Regions from separate parts of the Ligilactobacillus faecis genome, predicted to be linked through region 3. Evidence: predicted binding sites of a transcription regulator. Region 3 holds the regulator's gene; each other region holds the start of a gene.
What was found. The regulator LexA, encoded in region 3, represses DNA repair genes until DNA is damaged. The targets are predictions, from matches to a motif close to CNAACANNTGTTNG.
Positions count from the first base shown of each region.

Region 1 (6,738 bases), 240 kb from region 3:
TTCATTCAACGTTTTAGTGCGATCTGGCACAATTAGATCAACGTCGACTTCCAATTTGACACCCAGGCCATCACAATCTGGACAAGCCCCAAAAGGAGCATTAAAAGAAAACAAACGTGGTTCTAATTCACCGATCGTAAATCCACAGTACGGGCAAGCAAAATTCTCAGAGAATTGTAGCGTTTCACCTCCGATGATATCAGCTGTTGCATAGCCATCAGCTAAACGTAAAGCCGCTTCAAATGAGTCAAATAACCGTGACCTGATCCCAGAACGCAATGCGATCCGATCAACAACAACAGCCAGATCATGCTTTTGATTTTTATCTAGCTCGATGTTTTCTTCGATATCATGCATCTCACCATCAATGAGCACACGCACAAAACCTTCACGTTTGATCTTTTCTAAAAGTTTTTTATGTTGTCCTTTTTTGCCACGCACGATCGGAGCTAAGATCTGTACTTTCGTCCGTTCTGGCAAACTTAAGACCCGATCGACCATTTGTTCAACTGATTGACTTGTGATCACATTTCCATCATTGGGGCAGATCGGCGTGCCTACCCGTGCCCACAGCAAACGCAAGTAATCATTGATCTCAGTTACTGTTCCAACAGTCGAACGTGGATTTTTTGAAGTTGTTTTTTGATCGATCGAGATCGCTGGCGAAAGACCGTCGATCGAATCGACGTCTGGTTTATCCATCTGTCCTAAAAATTGCCTAGCATAAGATGACAGACTTTCAACATAACGTCTTTGTCCTTCAGCATAGAGCGTATCAAACGCTAAAGAACTTTTACCTGAACCTGAAAGACCCGTGATCACGACTAATTTATCTTTTGGGATCTCAACATTGATATCCTTTAAGTTATGTTCACGTGCTCCTCGGATCGTGATCTTATTTTTAGCCACAATAATTCCCCCTCTATTACTGTCCGATCTGTGTTTTTAACTCTAAAACAGTATCCCGCAATGCAGCTGCATCTTCAAATTCTAAGTTTTTAGCCGCGGTCCGCATTTGTTCTTCTAAACGTGCGATCATCTCTAACTGTTCTTTCTTATCTAATTCATCAAAAGCGATCTCTCGATCAAGATCTTTTAGGTGCTCTTCTGGTTTAGCTGTGATCGTGATCACATCACGGATCGCTTTTTTGACTGTTTTTGGTTTGATATGGTGCTCCTCATTGTATTGCATTTGGAGCGTTCGCCGCCGCTTTGTTTCATCTATCGCAGCTTGCATCGAATCTGTCACCTTATCAGCATACATGATCACATGTCCATTTTCGTTACGTGCTGCCCGCCCGATCGTTTGGATCAAGGAGCGTTCATTGCGTAAAAATCCTTCTTTATCAGCATCTAAGATCGCAACAAGGGAAACTTCTGGCACATCGATCCCTTCACGCAATAAGTTGATCCCAACTAAGACGTCAAATTTACCTAAACGTAAGTCACGAACGATCTCTGTTCGTTCAAGTGTCTTGATATCCGAATGTAGATATTTGACTTTGATACTCATTTCCTTGAAATAGTCAGTTAGGTCTTCAGCCATCTTTTTGGTCAAAGTTGTTACAAAAACACGCTCATCTCGTTTGACTCGTTTTTCGATCTCGCAAACAAGATCGTCCATTTGCCCCATGATCGGGCGAACTTCAACGTCTGGATCTAAAAGCCCTGTTGGACGAATGATCTGTTGCACAACTTCATCAGTATGCTCTTTTTCATATTCACCAGGAGTAGCTGACATATAGACGATCTGATCGACATGGTCTTCAAATTCAGCTAATTTTAACGGCCGATTATCTAAGGCACTTGGCAAACGGAAACCATGATCGACCAACATTTGCTTGCGCGAGCGGTCACCATTATACATCCCGCGTACTTGAGGCATCGTCACGTGTGATTCGTCGACAACGATCAAAAAATCATCTGGGAAAAAATCAAGTAGCGTATACGGTGCTTGCCCTGGCTTGCGTCCATCCATATGGCGAGAGTAATTTTCGATCCCTGAACAATATCCCATCTCACGCAACATCTCGATATCATAAGTTGTACGTTGTTCAAGTCGCTGAGCTTCTAAAAGTTTACCTTCTTCACGTAAAACCTCTAAGCGTTCTTTGAGTTCAGCTTCAATACTTTGGATCGAACTTTCTAACCTTTCACCACTCGTTAAAAAGTGGGTCGCTGGGAAGATCACAACATGACTGCGATCTCCTAAGATCTCGCCTGTCAAAGGATCAACTTCACGGATCCGATCGATCTCGTCGCCAAAAAATTCAATACGCAATGCTTGTTCATCTCGTGAAGCTGGAAAGATCTCGACTACATCGCCTCGGACACGAAAACGCCCCCGTTGAAAATCGATATCATTTCGTTCGAATTGAACTTCGATCAATTGTTGTAATAATTTGTCGCGTTCAAGTTCTTGCCCAACACGCAAAGAAAGAGCTTGATCGCGATATTCATTTGGATCACCTAAACCAAAGATCGACGAGACCGAAGCAACTACGATCACATCATTTCGTTCGAGCAACGAACTAGTAGCTGAGTGGCGCAATTTATCGATCTCGTCATTTATACTTGAATCTTTTTCAATGTACGTATCACTTGAGGGGACGTAAGCTTCTGGTTGGTAGTAATCATAGTAACTAACAAAATACTCAACTGCATTTTCTGGGAAGAATTCTTTGAATTCCCCATAGAGCTGACCGGCAAGCGTCTTATTATGAGCTAAAACGAGCGTCGGTTTATTAACTTTTGCGATCACATTTGAGATGGTAAAGGTTTTCCCCGTCCCAGTCGCTCCAAGTAAGATCTGTTCTTTTTTTCCTGCTTTTATCCCATCAACTAAACTTGCGATCGCAGTAGGTTGATCTCCAGTTGGTTCATATTTTGAAACTAATTTGAACTCCTTATCAGCTTGACGTTCGATCATCTGATCTATACCCCCTTGTGTAAAAACTTATTTCGCTCTATCTATCATACTACACCAAACGTATTTTTGCACCCAAAAAAAGAACATATTTTCGCAAAAAAAAGACCTCCATTTCAAATTGAAACAGAGATCCTTTTTATAGTTTAGATATTAGCCTTTGATAAAGGCATTGATCGCCTCTTCAAAGCTTTGACATTTTTCATTAGCTTCGGCTAAAGTCTTGCCTTGAGTTCCAATATAGAACTTGATTTTTGGTTCAGTCCCTGAAGGTCGAACTGCGATCCATGTTCCATCAGCTAAAATATACTTCAAAACATTTGATTTTGGCAGTTTGATCTCTTCAACTTGTCCGTCAGTAACTTTTCGTTCTGATGACGCATAATCTTCTACAGCAACGACCTTTTGTCCTGCAAAATCAGCTGGAGCATCTTCTCTGAATTTGACCATCAGATTCTTGATCTCTTGTGCACCTTCGACCCCATCAAAAGTCAAAGCGATCGTCTTTTCAGCAAAATAGCCATACTTTTCAAAGAGCTCTTGCAGGCCATCATATAAGTTCTTACCTTGTTTCTTGTAGAAAGCAGCAACTTCGGCTAGTAAAACTAATGATTGGATCGCATCTTTGTCACGTACGAACGGACGCACTAAGTAACCATAACTTTCTTCAAAACCTAACATAAAGGTATGTTCATTTGTTTCTTCAAAGTGTTGGATCTGTTCAGCAATAAACTTGAAGCCTGTCAAAACATTGATCGCACTTGCTCCAAAATCTTCTGCAACTTTAGTAGCAAATTCACTCGAAACGATCGATTTGACAACAGCAGCATTAGCAGGCAAAGTACCAGCTTTCTTGCGTGCTGTCAAAATGTAATTCAACATAACAGCAGCGATCTGATTACCCGTTAAAAGTTTATATTCACCGTCTGGTTGACGAACAGCAGCACCTAAACGGTCAGCATCTGGGTCTACCGCAACTAATAGGTCGGCTTTTTCAGCCTTACCTAATTTAATGGCTAGATCAAAAGCTTCTGTAAATTCTGGGTTTGGATGCTCAACTGTTGAAAAATCAGGATCAGGTAACGCCTGTTCTGGCACTAAAGTAAAATCTTCGAAGCCGGCTTGACGCAAAGCTTTTTCACCTAACATCCCACCAGTCCCATGAAGTGGTGTGAAGATGAGCTTCATCGTCTTACCTTCTTCAGCTACCAATTCACGATCGATCGTAACTTCTTTAGCATTTTCTAAGTAGGCCTGATCAACTTCAGAACCGATGATCTTCAAAAGTCCTGCTTCGATCAAGTGTTCTTTAGTTTCAACTGCAACATCAAAAAGATCTGTTACTTCTCGAATGTAACCTGTGATCAAATCTGACTCTTTTGGTGGCATCTGAGCCCCATCTTCACCATAGATCTTATAGCCATTATATTGTTTTGGATTATGGCTAGCTGTGATCATGATCCCAGCATAAGTGTGTAAATGACGCACTGCAAAGGAAAGCTCAGGCGTTGGACGTAAACTTTCAAATACAAAAGTTGGGATCCCGTGTGCACCTAAAACTTTCGCAGCTTCAAAAGCAAACTCTTGTGACTTATGACGTGAATCATAACTGATCGCTACCCCACGTAAACGTGTTTTTTCATCTAAAGTATCCATCAAACGTGCTAGACCTTCAGTCGCTTGCCGAACTGTATAAATGTTCATTCGGTTGATCCCAGCGCCGATCACTCCACGCATTCCAGCCGTTCCAAATTCAAGAGGAGCATAAAAAGCGTCCTCAAGCTGTGTTTGATCAGTAACTAAACGATCAAGATCAGCACGAACATCTGCATCAAGCTCTGTTTGTTCATTCCAGATCTTATAAGTATCTTTCCAACTCATTAATATCACCTCAATTATCTCTATCAAGTACAGTATACTATATATCAAGATTTTTCTCTCTTAATATGATATCAGATTTCTATTTATTTTTAATAAAAAATACTGCGCTATTCGAAGACACTTAAAAAATCCTTTATCTATCAATGATTTTGACTTCAGTGTGTAATTGTGACTGTATATTTGACTGACTTGCCGAGTATTTTCAGGTAAAATTTCTTCCTAGCAGAAGAATTTGGCCTACTAAAATGAAAAATGCCACAACTTGATCTTTTTCAAGTGTGGCATTTTTCATCTAGTGCCGGTCTTTTATCCAATCATAGATAAGATCTGAGATCAGAGCGGCAATAATCATCTTCTAAATAGCTATGCCTGATCATCTTCCTTTTGTACCACTAAGTACCATGGGAGATGCTTGTTATTTAAGCGACGATAAATGATCGTACTAAGCGCTCCAATAAACAATATGACTGAGAGCCATTGCGAAACTCTTAAGCCCAAAAGCATCAGACTATCTGTCCGCATCCCTTCGATAAAGAAACGTCCAAAAGAATACCAAGCAACATATGTCAAAAAGATCTCACCTTGTTTAAAAAGTTTTTTTCGATGTCGTAATAAGATCAAAACTAAAAAACCTAAAATATCCCAAACAGATTCGTATAAAAAGGTCGGTTGATAATATGTGCCTCCGATATTCATCTGTTCGATAATAAAGTTGGGTAAATGCATCTGGACTAAGAAAATCCGACTAACTGCTTCACCATGGGCTTCTTGGTTGATAAAATTTCCCCAACGTCCGATCCCTTGTGCTAAGATCACGGTTGGAGCGATCACATCTAAAAAGAGCCACGGTGAGAGCTGACGCTTTTTACAAAAGATCACTAAAACAAGCAAAGCACCTAAAAGGCCACCATAGATCGCGATCCCTCCATCCCAAATGCGATAGATCTCAGCTGGAAACTTCTTGTAATAATCCCATTGAAAAATAACGTAATAGATCCGAGCACAGATCAAAGCGATCGGCAAAGCATAAAGAAGATAGTCATAGAAATCATCTGGTCTAAGCCCTTGGCGCTTTCCCTCACTCACTGCTAGATAAAGCGCCAACATGATCGCTAGCCCAATGATGACTCCATACCAATGAACTTTTATTCCTAAAAATCGAACGGCGATCGGATCGATCACCCCTAAAATCTCACTCACTGTCTCTTTCCTCTACTTCTTTTGTTTCGAGTTTTCATCGATCAAAGCATTCAAATTACGTTCAAAAGCTTTTGTGGCATCATATCCCATTGTTTTAGCACGATAATTCATCGCAGCCGCTTCAATGATGATCGCCATATTGCGTCCGACCTTAACAGGGATCGAGATCTTAGGTATCTCAACATCAAAGATCAGCTCTTTTTGTTCACCGTTGCCTAAGCGATCGAATTGCTTGTCTTTTTCCCAATTTTCCAAGTGAATGATCAAAGAAATATCTGTTTTGGCTCGAACTGCTCCAGCCCCAAAGAGATTCATCACATCAATGATCCCGACTCCTCGGATCTCTAACAGATGGCGCAAGATCTTAGGTGCTTCGCCGACTAAAGTTTGTTCATCTTGTTGGTGGACTTCGACCCGATCATCTGCGATCAAGCGATGCCCACGTTTGATCAGATCTAAAGCTGTTTCTGATTTACCGACACCTGAATCACCTGTGATCAAGACCCCCAGACCGTAAATATCCATCAAGACCCCATGCAGAGATTTTTTAGGTGCCAACCGTCCACTCAAGTAATCAGTCAACTTAGCAGAGACCCGCGTTGTCGGTAATTTTGAACGTAAGATCGGAATATGGTGTTCATCAGCAGCTTCTTTCATTTCGGCTGGAACGACCAAATAACGTGAAACGACAAAGCAAGGCGTATCTTTACCGCATAAACGTTCCATGATCT
Region 1 is NZ_CP123639.1:1,604,986-1,611,723, reverse strand. It holds gene uvrA (excinuclease ABC subunit UvrA) at 1-909, opposite strand, end outside; gene uvrB (excinuclease ABC subunit UvrB) at 926-2,929, opposite strand; gene QFX10_RS07330 (phospho-sugar mutase) at 3,080-4,807, opposite strand; gene lgt (prolipoprotein diacylglyceryl transferase) at 5,171-6,007, opposite strand; gene hprK (HPr(Ser) kinase/phosphatase) at 6,020-6,738, opposite strand, start outside.
Region 1: a site for LexA is predicted at 2,985-2,998, ahead of uvrB (excinuclease ABC subunit UvrB). Genes of this name have one in related genera too.

Region 2 (6,738 bases), 410 kb from region 3:
CTGCTGCTGCTTGTTGAACACGAGAGATGTTGGAAGCAAAAGTTGCAAAGATGATCCGTCCTTCGACTTGTTCAAAGATCCGCTTGATCGATTTACCGACCCAACGTTCTGATTTAGTGAAGTTTGGAACTTCAGCATTCGTGCTATCAGAGAGTAGACATAAAACGCCTTCCTCACCTAGCCGAGCCATCTTTTGGAGGTTAGGGGGCTGATTGGTGATCGGAGTCAAGTCGAATTTATAATCACCAGTACATACGATCGTACCTGAAGGAGTTTTAACAGCGACCCCTAAAGTATCAGGGATCGAGTGCGTCGTACGAAAGAAAGAAACGCTTGTCTTGCGAAAACGTAAGACGGTATCTTCGTTGATCTCATGTAACTCAGTCGAGTTCAAAAGCCCATGCTCTTCAAGTTTGCTTTTGATCAATGCCAAAGCTAAAGGTCCAGCATAGATCGGTACATTGACTTGTTTTAAGAGGTAAGGGATCCCGCCGATATGATCTTCATGTCCGTGGGTAATTACTAAAGCTTTGATTTTTTGCTGATTTGCAACTAAGTATTGATAGTCAGGAATGACGTAATCAATACCAAGGAGATCATCTTCGGGGAATTTGATTCCAGCGTCAACAACGATGATCTCGTCTTGAAATTGGATACCATAAGTATTTTTCCCAATCTCACCTAGACCACCGAGTGCAAAAACGGCAGTCTCGTTATTTTTGACGTTTAGCTTCTTCATTTTTTAGAACTCCGTCAATTTAAAAGCTGGACTCTCTTTTTCATAAGCTAAAGCTGCGTCATCAAGTTTTTCGATAAATTCTACATTGTATTCTGTATTTGATTCAACTAAGATTCTTGCTTCTGGTTCTGAGTCTGCTTCTAAATATAGTGATAACGTGTTTTCACGTCGAGGATTGATTTTTTTAGATGGTTGATAATAAACTTTAAAGATCATTAATGATCCTCCTTAAATATAGATTTTTAATAATTTGCACTTGAAAGTACATTTCAGCAAAAAATAAACTTCCGAACAAGGATTGTTTGCACAATAATTAAGTCTATTTTACCATAGTTTGGAAGTTAAGTATATAAAGAGAGCTTGGAACGCGTCTAGATGGCGCTTAAAATGTTTGTTTTTGGAAAAATTTAAAGTCTGTGCCATAATTAAGAGTAGTTGAACTTTAAGTAGGTGAGATTTTGGAGATAGTATATATCTTGATTGGCGCTATTTTGATCGGAGGAGCGCTCATGTTTGGTCATATTTGGCGTCAAAAAAAAGCTTTGACGATCTTACAAGCTGATAGTCAAAAGCTAACAGAGAAAGCCGTAAAAAAGTGTTTGCCTTTAGTTTTAAAGCAACCGTTGGAGCTCAGTTCGCCTAGACCGATCGCAGATATTTGGGGAAAAGGAGTTTTAGCTTTTGAATACCAAGGATACTTACAACGACCAGATAACTTGGATCTAAATGCTCTTCGGCAAGCATTAACGCTCCAGCTAAAGCTCTTTGCCAAAGAAGAGCACTTGACCTCAGAGTACAGTGAACAAGTTTTTGTGATCTCTGATCTGTGGTTAAAAGAAAAAACGTTACACATAGATCTTGCTTATGTGATCAATCGTGCGACTGCAAGTTACATTCGCGATGTCAGTCAATTAGATGGAAAATAAAGATAGATCCACTAAAGTCTTCTTTTAGAAGATTTTAGTGGATCTATCTTTGACTAAAGTAAGATCATTCCTTCAGTCGTAGCAAAAGGTTCTTTTTCATTGATATGATCGAAGAAAAGGATACCATTCAAGTGATCGATCTCATGTTGCACAACGATCGCAGGGTAATCGCGTAAACGTTTGATATGTTCATTCCCATCGAGATCGTACCAGCGAAGTTTGATGCGAGCGTGACGAGGTACATAACCAGGCACATCACGGTCAACGGAAAGGCAGCCTTCGCCTTCAGAGAGTGCAGCCATTTGAACTGATTCGCTCAAGATCGTTGGGTTGATCAAGATCTCTTTAAAGATCGGTTCGGCACCTTCTTCACCTGGAACAAGGACGGCAGTCATTCGTTTAGAAACGTTGATCTGTGGAGCCGCTAAACCAACGCCAGCGCGGAGATTATATTTTTCAGCGATCTTTTCATCTTGACTATTTTCAAGAAATTCCATCATCTTTTGTGCTGTTTCTTTTTCTTCTGCAGTCAATGGAAATTCGAATTTTTCTGCTCGTGCCCGCAAAGTTGGATGATCTTCGCGGATAATATCATGCATCGTAAGCAATATTATCATCCCTTCATTTGTACTTTCTTCTCCATCTTAGCACATTTTTATAGTTTTGGACGAAAAAGAATTTAGCGATTTTTAATGCGGAAAAAGTAAACGGACGTAGAACAAGTTTATGCTATAATAAGCCTATGATCTAATGGTCTTCGAAAATATGTTTGCATTTTTGGCGCTAAAAAGTTATACTTATGTTCTTTGTTAAGCTCGGTCAACGATAACGGAGGGATCATAGTGGAGAATAATTTGATGGTGTGTGGTATAAGTGATGAATTGACCTTGTTTTTAAACTCCTGTATTTTACACGACGATCAACTACATGGATATTTATTTCAAATTTCTGATCACATTTCAGAACAGATGCAGACATTATTGGCCAACGCAGAGTTAGCTGATAATTTTACTTTAGAAGCAACGATGCATCCAAAATGGGATAAATTAGAGCTTTTATTGATCGGACCTGCACCGATCGAATTTGTTAAAGAAAATGAAAAAAATACCCAAAGAAAGTGGACGCAATTGATCATCAATCAAGCGATGGCAAATGGATTTAAAGGCAAGATCTGTTTTGTGACTCCTGATGATCATTTGTGGGTCTATTCAGCGTTACGTTTTTCTGGTCTGCCTGCAAGTGATGTTTTTGGTTTGGGTACGATGCCGTTATCTGAAGTAGTGGCGTTGCTACTTGGACGACAATTAGATCTTGGGAGTGATCCGATCTATGCAAACGTCATTGGAACGACAAGCGATTCTTTGATCACTTGGAGTCGTGCTCAGATCGCAGGTAACCTCATTTTGAGCTTAGTTGCACAAGATAAGAGCTTATTTGGGCAAGCTAACTTAGATGAGATCGAAAAGACGTATCAAGAAAAAGAACGCTTGATGCACACGATGATGACGACTCGGTGTTTGCGACGCGTTATCAAAGCATTATTTTTCAACCACCCGATCTTAGTACCACTGACACACGAAGTGGAATTTGCGACGCAAAAGATCGCGCTTAGTGAACCAGTTGTGATCGCCAAGCAAGGGATCAAACATATGGCTAAATTGAATTTATCAGAAGAAGAAAAACAAACATATTTAGCAACTAAACAAAAAGTCGTTGAGGAATTAGAACGATTACGAAAAAATTAGGGGATACAGTAATGAAGATAACAGAAAATTTTGAATATCCATTGATGCCAGAATGGTCAACGGCAGAGATCATTATCGCTAGTGAATTTTATGAAGCAGTTGAAAAAGTTTATACTTCTGGGATCGCTCGCGATGAATTTTTAGCAAAATATGAGCGTTTCTTGAAAATGGAACCTGCGATCATGGCACAAAAGCAACTCGATCGTGACTTTAAACGGGCAAGTGGTCTAAGCCTATATCAAGCGATAAAATATGTTAAAGAAAGCAATAAGAAATACATTAAATATAGTTAAAAGGTCTGATTTGAGATGACAGAATGGACAAAATTAAATGAAGCGATCACTGAGTGGTTCACTGTTGTCCAACAAAAATTGCGGACAAGTGATCAAAAGCCACTTGAGATCAAACAAAAAAGTGACCGGACCGACTTAGTGACAAACGTTGATCAAGAGATCGAAGCTTACTTTGTAAAGCAGATCAAAACAACTTTTCCTGATTCAAAGATCTTAGGCGAAGAGGGCGATAAAGACAACGGTTTAACAACTTATCCAGGTCTAGTCTGGGTCATCGATCCAGTTGACGGAACGATGAACTATGTCAAACAAAGAGATCACTTTGCAAGTATGTTAGCTGTTTATGAAAATGGGCATGAAAAATTAGGTTATATTTTAGATGTCACTGCTAATAAACTTTATTGGGGCGGACCAGAATGCGGTGTTTACTGTAATGATGAGAAACTTGCTCCGCCAAAAGATCTCCCCTTGAGTGAAGGTCTGCTAGATATCAGCGGTCGGATGCTCGTAGAAGATTATTGTCATGTAAAAAAAGCTGTCAAAGCAAGTTTGGGGATCCGTGTCTATGGTAGTGCGGGGCTTGGCTTCATCCATGTTTTGACTGGTAAGACACTGGGGTATCTGTCACATTTACATCCGTGGGATTATGCAGCTGGAAAGATCTTGGCGCATGTTCAAGGTTTAGTCGTGGAAACGATTGACGGACGCCCGTTTGATATGTTATCATCAAACGATGTATTAGTAGCGACGAAAAATGCTGAAAAAGATATTCTCAAACAGTTGGATCGACCGAATGTTTGGAACTGTGGCGACTAAGTCACAGTTTTTTTATGGCACTCAGTGAAAATGCCTATATTTTTTTCATGAAAATATAGGCTGAAACTGAGCACACTTTAAGTCAAGTCGAGCATTTCTCAAGCAACAGATTCTTGAAAGGAAGAAAGAACTTTGAAAACACGTGATGATATTCGCAACGTTGCTATTATCGCCCATGTCGACCATGGTAAAACAACGTTAGTTAACGAATTATTAAAACAATCAGATACACTTGATGAACATACGGAGATCGGCGATCGTGCGATGGATTCAAACGATATTGAAAAGGAACGCGGGATCACGATCCTTTCAAAGAATACGGCCGTTAAATATAATGGTAAACAGATCAACATTTTAGATACACCAGGACATGCCGATTTTGGTGGTGAAGTTGAGCGTATCATGAAAATGGTCGATGGTGTTTTATTGATCGTTGATGCTTTTGAAGGAACGATGCCACAAACACGTTTTGTGTTGAAAAAAGCTTTAGAACAACATTTAACACCGATCGTGATCATCAACAAGATCGACCGTCCAGGTGCTCGACCAGAAGAAGTCGTAGATGAAGTGTTAGACCTCTTTATCGAACTTGGGGCAGATGAAGATCAATTAGAATTCCCAGTCATCTATGCTTCGGCGATGAACGGAACATCTTCTTTTGATCCAGATCCAGCTAAACAAGAACATACGATGGATCCGATCTTTAATACGATCTTAGACACGATCCCAGCTCCAGTTGACAATTCAGATGAACCACTCCAATTCCAAGTATCGATGTTAGATTATAACGATTTTGTCGGTCGTGTTGGGATCGGACGTGTTTTCCGTGGCAAGATCAAAGTTGGCGATCAAGTTACAGTTATGAAACTTGATGGGACTCAAAAGAACTTCCGTGTAACAAAACTCTTTGGTTTCTTTGGTTTGAATCGCTTGGAGATCGATGAGGCTAAAGCGGGTGATCTGATCGCAGTTTCAGGGATGGATGATATCTTTGTTGGCGAAACAGTTTGTCCAGCAGATAAACCAGAAGCTTTACCATTGCTTCGGATCGATCCACCAACATTACAAATGACATTTATGACAAATGATTCACCTTTTGTGGGACGTGATGGTGACCAAGTCACGGCGCGTAAATTGGAAGATCGTTTGAAACTTCAATTGCACACAGATGTTTCTTTGAAAGTTGAAGATACAGATTCTCCTGATGCTTGGACTGTTTCAGGACGTGGTGAGTTACACTTATCGATCTTGATCGAAAACTTACGGCGTGAAGGTTTTGAATTGGCTGTTTCTCGTCCAAAAGTTATTTATCGTGAGATCGACGGTCAATTATGTGAGCCATTTGAAAATGTGATCATAGATACTCCAGATGAATATTCTGGTTCTGTGATCGATTCGATGGCACAACGTAAAGGTGAAATGTTGAATATGGAAACTGGATTGAATGGACAAACTCGTTTAGTCTTTTCAACGCCAACTCGTGGTTTGATCGGTTACGATTCACAATTCCTTTCAATGACACGTGGTTATGGGATCTTGAACCATACATTTGCTGAATATAAGCCAGTGATCCGTAACTGGGAACCAGGTCGTCGTAATGGTGCTTTAGTTTCGATCAATCAAGGTAAAGCAACAACATATGCGATCATGGGGGTCGAAGGTCGTGGGACGATCTTTGTTGATCCAGGAACAGAAGTTTACGAAGGTATGATCGTTGGACAATCTTCACGTGAACGTGATATCTCAGTCAATGTTACAAAAGGTAAGAACATGACTAACGTTCGTTCTTCCAACAAAGATCAAACTGCAACGATCAAAAAGCCAACTCACTTGACACTTGAAGAGTCACTTGAATTCTTGAATGAAGATGAACTGCTTGAGATCACACCAGATAACATTCGTTTACGTAAACGTATTTTAGAGACAAATGCCCGTGAAAAAGCAGCTAAAAAAGCAGCTAAAGCAACAAAATAATTAGAAAAGAGTCAGTTGATGTTCAAAAAATGTCGCTGACTCTTTTTTAGGCGCTTTGAGTTTTTTAACTAATATGAGATAATTTAGCTAGGCACTTTCAGAAGTGTGCTAGTTCGTAACGCTTGAAAAGAGATTGTTGCACTAGATTTATGTTATAATTGCGAAAGTACGAGAGGAGGAACCAACTGCTATCGGGGTATCTGGCATAGCATCTAGATGTAGCGGTGCAGATACGTCTATTTAAA
Region 2 is NZ_CP123639.1:2,259,421-2,266,158, reverse strand. It holds gene rnjA (ribonuclease J1) at 1-739, opposite strand, end outside; gene QFX10_RS10350 (DNA-directed RNA polymerase subunit epsilon) at 743-955, opposite strand; gene QFX10_RS10345 (hypothetical protein) at 1,198-1,665, shown strand; gene def (peptide deformylase) at 1,719-2,273, opposite strand; gene QFX10_RS10335 (lactate dehydrogenase) at 2,508-3,410, shown strand; gene QFX10_RS10330 (UPF0223 family protein) at 3,422-3,703, shown strand; gene QFX10_RS10325 (inositol monophosphatase family protein) at 3,719-4,519, shown strand; gene typA (translational GTPase TypA) at 4,652-6,493, shown strand.
Region 2: a site for LexA is predicted at 2,424-2,437, ahead of QFX10_RS10335 (lactate dehydrogenase). Genes of this name have one in related genera too.

Region 3 (6,738 bases):
TGAGTTCTTGGTAAACTTGTTTAGCTTCAGTGACATTATCAGTAATTACTCCATCAACGTCTAAAAACGCTGCTTCTTTAAAACTCTCTTCATCATTGACTGTCCAAGAATAGACTTTTTTCAAACTGAGTTTAGCTTGGGTGACAAAAGTCGAGTTAAGGGTCGTTTTTTCCATTGTATATCCGTTGGCAGGTGTTTGAGGAAAAATAAAATTGTAAGGTAAAATGTAATAAGTTGCTAATTTTGGTGTATATTTTTTAGCTGCTGTAATAACCGCATAATCTAATGATTGAAGTTGCGCATTTTGTTGGAGCAGTTTAGGTCCATATTCTTTAAAGAAATTAGGCAACATTTGTTTAGAATCACGAGCAGTCGTCTTGATCTCGACTAAAAGTTTTTGATGATAACGAGCAGCAGCTTTGAGATATTCATCCAAACTAGGGATCTTAGCTGTATATCCATTTTCTTGTACTGTTAAAGCAGTCAGTTGTGCTAGAGTCAATTCTTGGGGACTGACATCGCGTCCTGTTAGTTCTTTGAGATTTTCATCATGCATAACGACAAAGCGCTGGTCTTTTGTCTCTTGGACATCGATCTCAACATAATCTGGCTTTGATTTTGCTGTTTTTCGTAAAGCAGGCAATGTATTTTGGACACCATTTTCATTATCAACGCCACGGTGTGAGATGATCAAAGGCATGTTTCCGATATTTACTAAATAAAATCCGTTACTTAAGAGAGTGAGCCCGCTGAATAAAAAGACTAGCAGACGAGCTGAACGTTCTAGACGACTTCTTTTCGTGCTCTTATATGCAGAGAGCTCAAATTCATGTGGTAAGAGTAGCCGAAAGAGCGTAACACTTACCCAGATCGTGATCAAAAAGCTTCCGAGTTGTAATAAAGTGACGTTGAGGCTTCCTGCGCTTAGTGCCAACCAGGCTGAACGTTGATCAAACCAAGTTTGAAGTAGGTATAAGCCACCAAGTAAGAGAAAATTACCACTAAAGGCGAGTAAGGAGAGCTTAAGTAATTTTAAACTAAAAAAGACAAAACGTCCTTTAGTCAACTGAAAACTCGTTGCTACAGCTTTTTTAAGTGATTGTTTTTTTAAAAGGAGGACAGGTAAAACATAAAGCAGGCGGATACTTATGATAAAAACAATTAAATAAAAGAGCGTGATCAAGCTTGCATAGAGCGGTTTTTTGAAGAGAAATTCGAGAATAAATTCAGGGACGACGACCTTACTTAACAGTGGACTTTTTAAAAATATACCACTAAATGGAACGATCAGTAAGAAATAGAAAGTAAAAAAGATCATTCCCAATGGATCGAGATGTTTAAATTGTGAGAAGGTATCATAAAAGAGTGCAGTGAAACTAAATTGTTTTTTTTCGATCCGAGCAACTCCGTTTAAGATAAAGGCAAACTGGATGAATACACAAGCGATCAAGCAGAGTAGCTCAAGAAAAAGACTTAGGGTGACAAAAGGGTGAGCCGTGATGACTTGGAAAGCATTAGTGTACGAAAGATAGGGGATCTTGCCTAAATGGAGCAGTAAGGAAGTCAAACTGTTGAACAAAGGGACAACAAGTAGTTCGAGAAAGAGGTCGACACTCAAAAAAAGTACTAGGTACTGCTTCCAATGAAGGCGAAAGTCACGGATAGAATGCATAGTTATTTGACTATATCAATGTAAGATCATCTGATCAGAAAGAAAGATAGTTTCTCCTTTACAAAAAAATTTAGTAAGTGGACTCTGGTTACATTTTAACTTTCTCCAGAGATCAAAATTATAGTTTTCTTAACTATATTGTACCCAACCGAATTGTGTGAGACAACAAAAAATCTCCTAAAGATAAAAAGCGATATTTTATCTTTAGGAGACTAATAATAATTTTTTGGCTCAGATCATATCCCGATAAAGACCGATAACTTTACCTAAGATCGTAACTTGTTGTAAGATGATCGGTTCCATCGTCTCATTTTCTGGTTGAAGCCGAAAATGATCGACTTCTTTGAAAAAACGTTTACATGTTGCTTCATCGTCTTCAGTCATAGCGATCACGATGTCGCCATTATCAGCGCTAGCTTGTTTTCTGACGATAACTAAGTCACCATCATATATCCCAGCATCGATCATACTTTCACCACGGATATTGAGCATGAAAAGGTCACTTGCGTCTTTTAAGTTAGGTGGAAGTGGGAAGTAATCTGTTGTCTCTTCGACTGTTAATATCGGAACACCGGCAGTAACAGTGCCCACGATCGGGATCTGATCGTGCTCTTCTTCGATCCCTAAAGCTTCAAGACCAGCTTGAGTGACTTCCATTGCACGGGGCTTAGTAGGATCGCGTTTGAGCAAACCTTTTTTTGTCAGCCGAGCTAAGTGTCCGTGGACAGTTGAAGTTGAGGAAAGTGAGACTGCACGCCCGATCTCACGCACCGTTGGGGGATATCCTTTACTTTCGACCATATTATAGATGAAACGCAAAATGTTCATTTGTCTTGTCTCGGATGATTTTGTCATTTTGAACACCTCGTTGCATATTTATAAATAGAGTATAGCATAGAAGTTGATTTGTGACAAACGGATGTTTGTTTTTGTAGAGGGAATAGGTGACTTTTAAAGGGATTTGAGCTAAAATATAGTTGTATATCAGCTGTGAAAAGAGGAATTATGATGTCAGAAAAAGAAGAAAAAGAATTAGAAGCTGTTGAAGAACAAAAGAAGGGTGCGATCCCACAAGAATTGATCGATCGGATCAATGAACTTGCCAAGAAGAAAAAAGAAGGAACTTTAACAGACGAAGAGGCAAAAGAACAACAAGAATTGCGCAAAACATATTTAGCGATGTTTCGTGAAAACTTCCGTAGCCACGTTGAAATGCTTCAAATCTATGACAAAGATGGAAAAGAAGTTACGCCAGAAAAAGTTAAAAAGATCCAACGTGAACGGGGCTTGCGTGATAACTGAGTAAAATCGCGCTCAGGCTTTATTTTTAAGGGCTAGTTGTGTAGAATAAGATATTGAATGAATTCTTAATAAAGGGGGTGCAATGATGTCGACAGGAATTTGGGTAGTGATCGTGATCGTAGCTCTGATCCTTGGTTTTGTTGGGGGCTTTTTTGCCGCTCGGAGATACATGGAAGATTATTTGAAGAAAAATCCTCCGATCAATGAACAAATGCTTCGAACAATGATGATCCAAATGGGTCAAAAACCTTCAGAAAAGAAATTGCATCAGATGATGGCCTCCATGCGATCAAATATGTCAAAGAAATAAGCGAAAGCTTACTAAAAAAGCAGACCTTTAAGAGTCTGCTTTTTTAGTAAGCTGAATACTGCATTATTTAATGATCGAGGCCAAGTCACTTATTATTTTGGCTAGGATCGATATATTTGAAATTTGGATCGAGCGCTGTATCAAGTTCATGAAAAGCCTTTTCCATCTCAGCGATCACTTTGGCTTGATTTTCATCATTGATCTTCATTTTGCGATCGACGTAAAATGGTTTACCAAAGCTGACAGTTGCTTTTTTTCGACTAAATAAGGCTTTGAAAGTCAAAGGACCTTGGTAAACTGCTGGAACGATCGGCACCCCAGTCATTTTAGCGATCAAAACGACGCCACCTTTCATTTCTTGTGAATGTCGTGTTCCAGATGGAAACATGATCAAAGAAAGATCACTTTTCTTTAATAATTTGACAGGTGTTTTGATCACTGAAGGTCCTGGATTTTTACGATCTACTGGAAAAGCGTTGGCATGTCTTAAAATAAAACGCAAGATCGGATTTTTAAAGAGCTCCTCTTTAGCCATAAAACTGAATTTTTTAGGTGAAGCAGCTAAGGCAAAATAGAGGGGATCAAACCAAGTTCGGTGTGGCCCAACTAAAATGTAGTTACCTGTGGGCAAGTTTTCTTTACCAACGTATCGTGGCTTACCGTTGATCAAAACGACGAGACCATGGACTAGCGCACGAATGAATGAATAAAACACAAGACTTTCCCCTTTCATCTAAAAAAAGTAAGTGAGTGCTGTTATTAAGCGCCAAACTTACTATTTAACATGCTCTATATTATACTACATCGTGCATTGTTTGCAAAACGCGCACGTTGATTTTTGACAAGCTACTGAGCATAGTATACATTGGAAAGTAAAACTGGTTTTTGCTTTTTGACCAGTGAAGTTAAATTTGACGAAGAAGGTGTCTATATGACTGATTTTGCACTGACGGCAGATGAACGGATCGATCAATTATACGCAAATGATATCAAGATAATCCAAAGCCCAAGTGTTTTTTCATTCTCGCTGGATGCAGTCTTACTAGCACATTTTGCTGCACCACCGTTAAAGAGCCAAGCTAAGATCGTGGATCTTTGTGCGGGTAATGGAGCAGTGGGGTTGTTTTTGACTGCTAAGACTAAAGCTCAGATCATTGAGATCGAATTACAAGAACGCTTAGCTCAGATGGCTCAACGCAGTGTCTATTTAAATCAGCTTGAAGATCAGGTCGCTGTTTTGAATATCGATCTAAATGATACATTCAAATATTTGAACAAAGATACTTATGACGTAGTGACTTGTAATCCGCCATATTTTTCTGATCTTCCTAAAAGTAAAAAGAACCCCAACCAGTATTTAGCCATCGCACGCCATGAGATCACAGTAACTTTAGAAGAGACGCTCCAAGTAACAAGTGGTCTTTTAAAAACACGTGGTAAAACATATTTTGTCCATCGCCCAGAGCGTTTATTTGAGATCACAGAATTGATGAAAAAACATCGCCTAGCGCCTAAAAAGATCCAACTTGTTTATCCTAAAGCTGGTCGAGAAGCTAATATGGTCTTGATCGAAGCAATAAAAGATGGGCGTACGGGAGGTGTGCGTTTCTTGCCACCGATCACTGTATATGATGAAAATGATGAGTACTTGCCTTTTATCAAAGAGGTCCTATATGGAAAAAAAGACTAAATGCTACTATTTTTATGTTTTGCAATGTTGCGATCAAACTTTATACAGTGGTTTTACTGTTGACCTTGCCAAGCGACTCAAAGTGCATAATCAAGGTAAAGGTGCTAAATATACGCGAGCGCGACGCCCTGTTAAGTTGATCTACCACGAATGTTTTTCGACTAAGCGCGCAGCACTGCAAAAAGAGTATGCTTTTAAACAGTTAAAGCGTAAGCAAAAACTCAAATATTTGTGCGAGCAAGGGATCGTAATTGAATAAAAGGTCTTTAGTATTTTAGACTAACGGTCAGTGAAAAAATTTTGTTAAAATAAGATCAGTGGTCTATTCTAATAGATCTGGCTTTGATATCACCAGAAGGAACAAAAATGTGACAAGATATCAGGTATAAAAACTAAGTTAAAGCAGTTTATCGTATTTAGGATAACTGCCAATAAAATTTGTGAAAGGAAATCTATAAGCTTTCTAGTCAGTCACATCTTATAGAATTTAGTTTTATGAAATTTATTGCATATAACGTACGCCAAGACGAACAAAATTATTTTGAAAAATGGGCAAAAGAAAATGCTGTCCCAGTCAAATTAGTCACTGAAGAGTTGACTGATGAGAATCTTCCGCTAGCCAAAGGGTATAATGCTGTGATCAGTTTTCAGACTGGAGTCTATCCAAGTGATCTCTTTGACAAACTTGCTAGCTATGGAGTAAAAGATATTTCGATCAGAAATGTCGGTGTCGATAATCTAGATCTAGCTTCAGCTAAGGCAAATAAGATCGCAGTAACTAATGTTCCCGCTTATTCGCCAAATGCGATCGCTGAATTTTCCGTTGCAACGTTACTGCAACTTTTACGTAATCAAAATATTTATCGTAAGCGGATGGCTAAAAACGATTATCGTTGGGCACCTTTTGTAGGTAAAGAGATCCGCGCTTTGACGATCGGCTTGGTCGGAACTGGTCGGATCGGCAAAGCTGCACTTGAGATCTATCGTGGTTTTGGAGCTAAAGTGATCGCTTATGATCCTTATCATGACCCAAAACTTGAAGCACAGGGGCTTTATGTCGATACATTAGAAGAACTAGTATCCCAAGCAGACGTTGTGACACTTCATATGCCAGGGTCAGAAGGCTATTTGATCGATGAAGCTTTGATCAAAAAAATGAAACCAGGAGCTTATATTATCAATACAGCTCGGGGCTCTTTGATCGATTCGAAAGCTTTACTGGAAGCTTTAAAAGCTGGACGTCTTGGAGGAGCTGCTTTAGACACGTATGAATATGAAACACCGATCTTTAATCATGATCTAGAAGATATTGGTGTCAAAGACGAACTCTTTAATGAACTAGTAGCGCTTGATAATGTGGTCATGACACCGCATATCGCTTTTTATACAGAAACTGCGGTCGAAAATATGGTGACGATCGCGCTTGATTCGGCCAAAGCAGTACTTGAGACAGGGACTGCGCCGACTTTAGTTGAATGATCAAAAAGTAATTAAATATTTTACTACTTAATTATTGCAAATGTGTAGTTATTACTTTATAATGTTAGAAGTGCCTCTTGAGGTACAATTCACACTCTATGCGATGGATAAAAGAGTGCTCGGAGCTGAGTTTTTTATTCGTTGAACATAGGGGAGGATAATAAAACTATTTTGGAGGTTAATTGTAATGGCTGTTATTTCCATGAAACAATTACTTGAAGCTGGTGTACATTTCGGTCACCAAACACGTCGTTGGAATCCTAAGATGAAGAAATATATCTTCAC
Region 3 is NZ_CP123639.1:1,845,463-1,852,200, forward strand. It holds gene QFX10_RS08425 (glycerophosphoryl diester phosphodiesterase membrane domain-containing protein) at 1-1,672, opposite strand, end outside; gene lexA (transcriptional repressor LexA) at 1,904-2,527, opposite strand; gene QFX10_RS08435 (DUF896 domain-containing protein) at 2,681-2,974, shown strand; gene QFX10_RS08440 (YneF family protein) at 3,060-3,284, shown strand; gene QFX10_RS08445 (lysophospholipid acyltransferase family protein) at 3,370-3,999, opposite strand; gene QFX10_RS08450 (tRNA1(Val) (adenine(37)-N6)-methyltransferase) at 4,216-4,974, shown strand; gene QFX10_RS08455 (GIY-YIG nuclease family protein) at 4,958-5,233, shown strand; gene QFX10_RS08460 (D-2-hydroxyacid dehydrogenase) at 5,470-6,453, shown strand; gene rpsB (30S ribosomal protein S2) at 6,641-6,738, shown strand, end outside.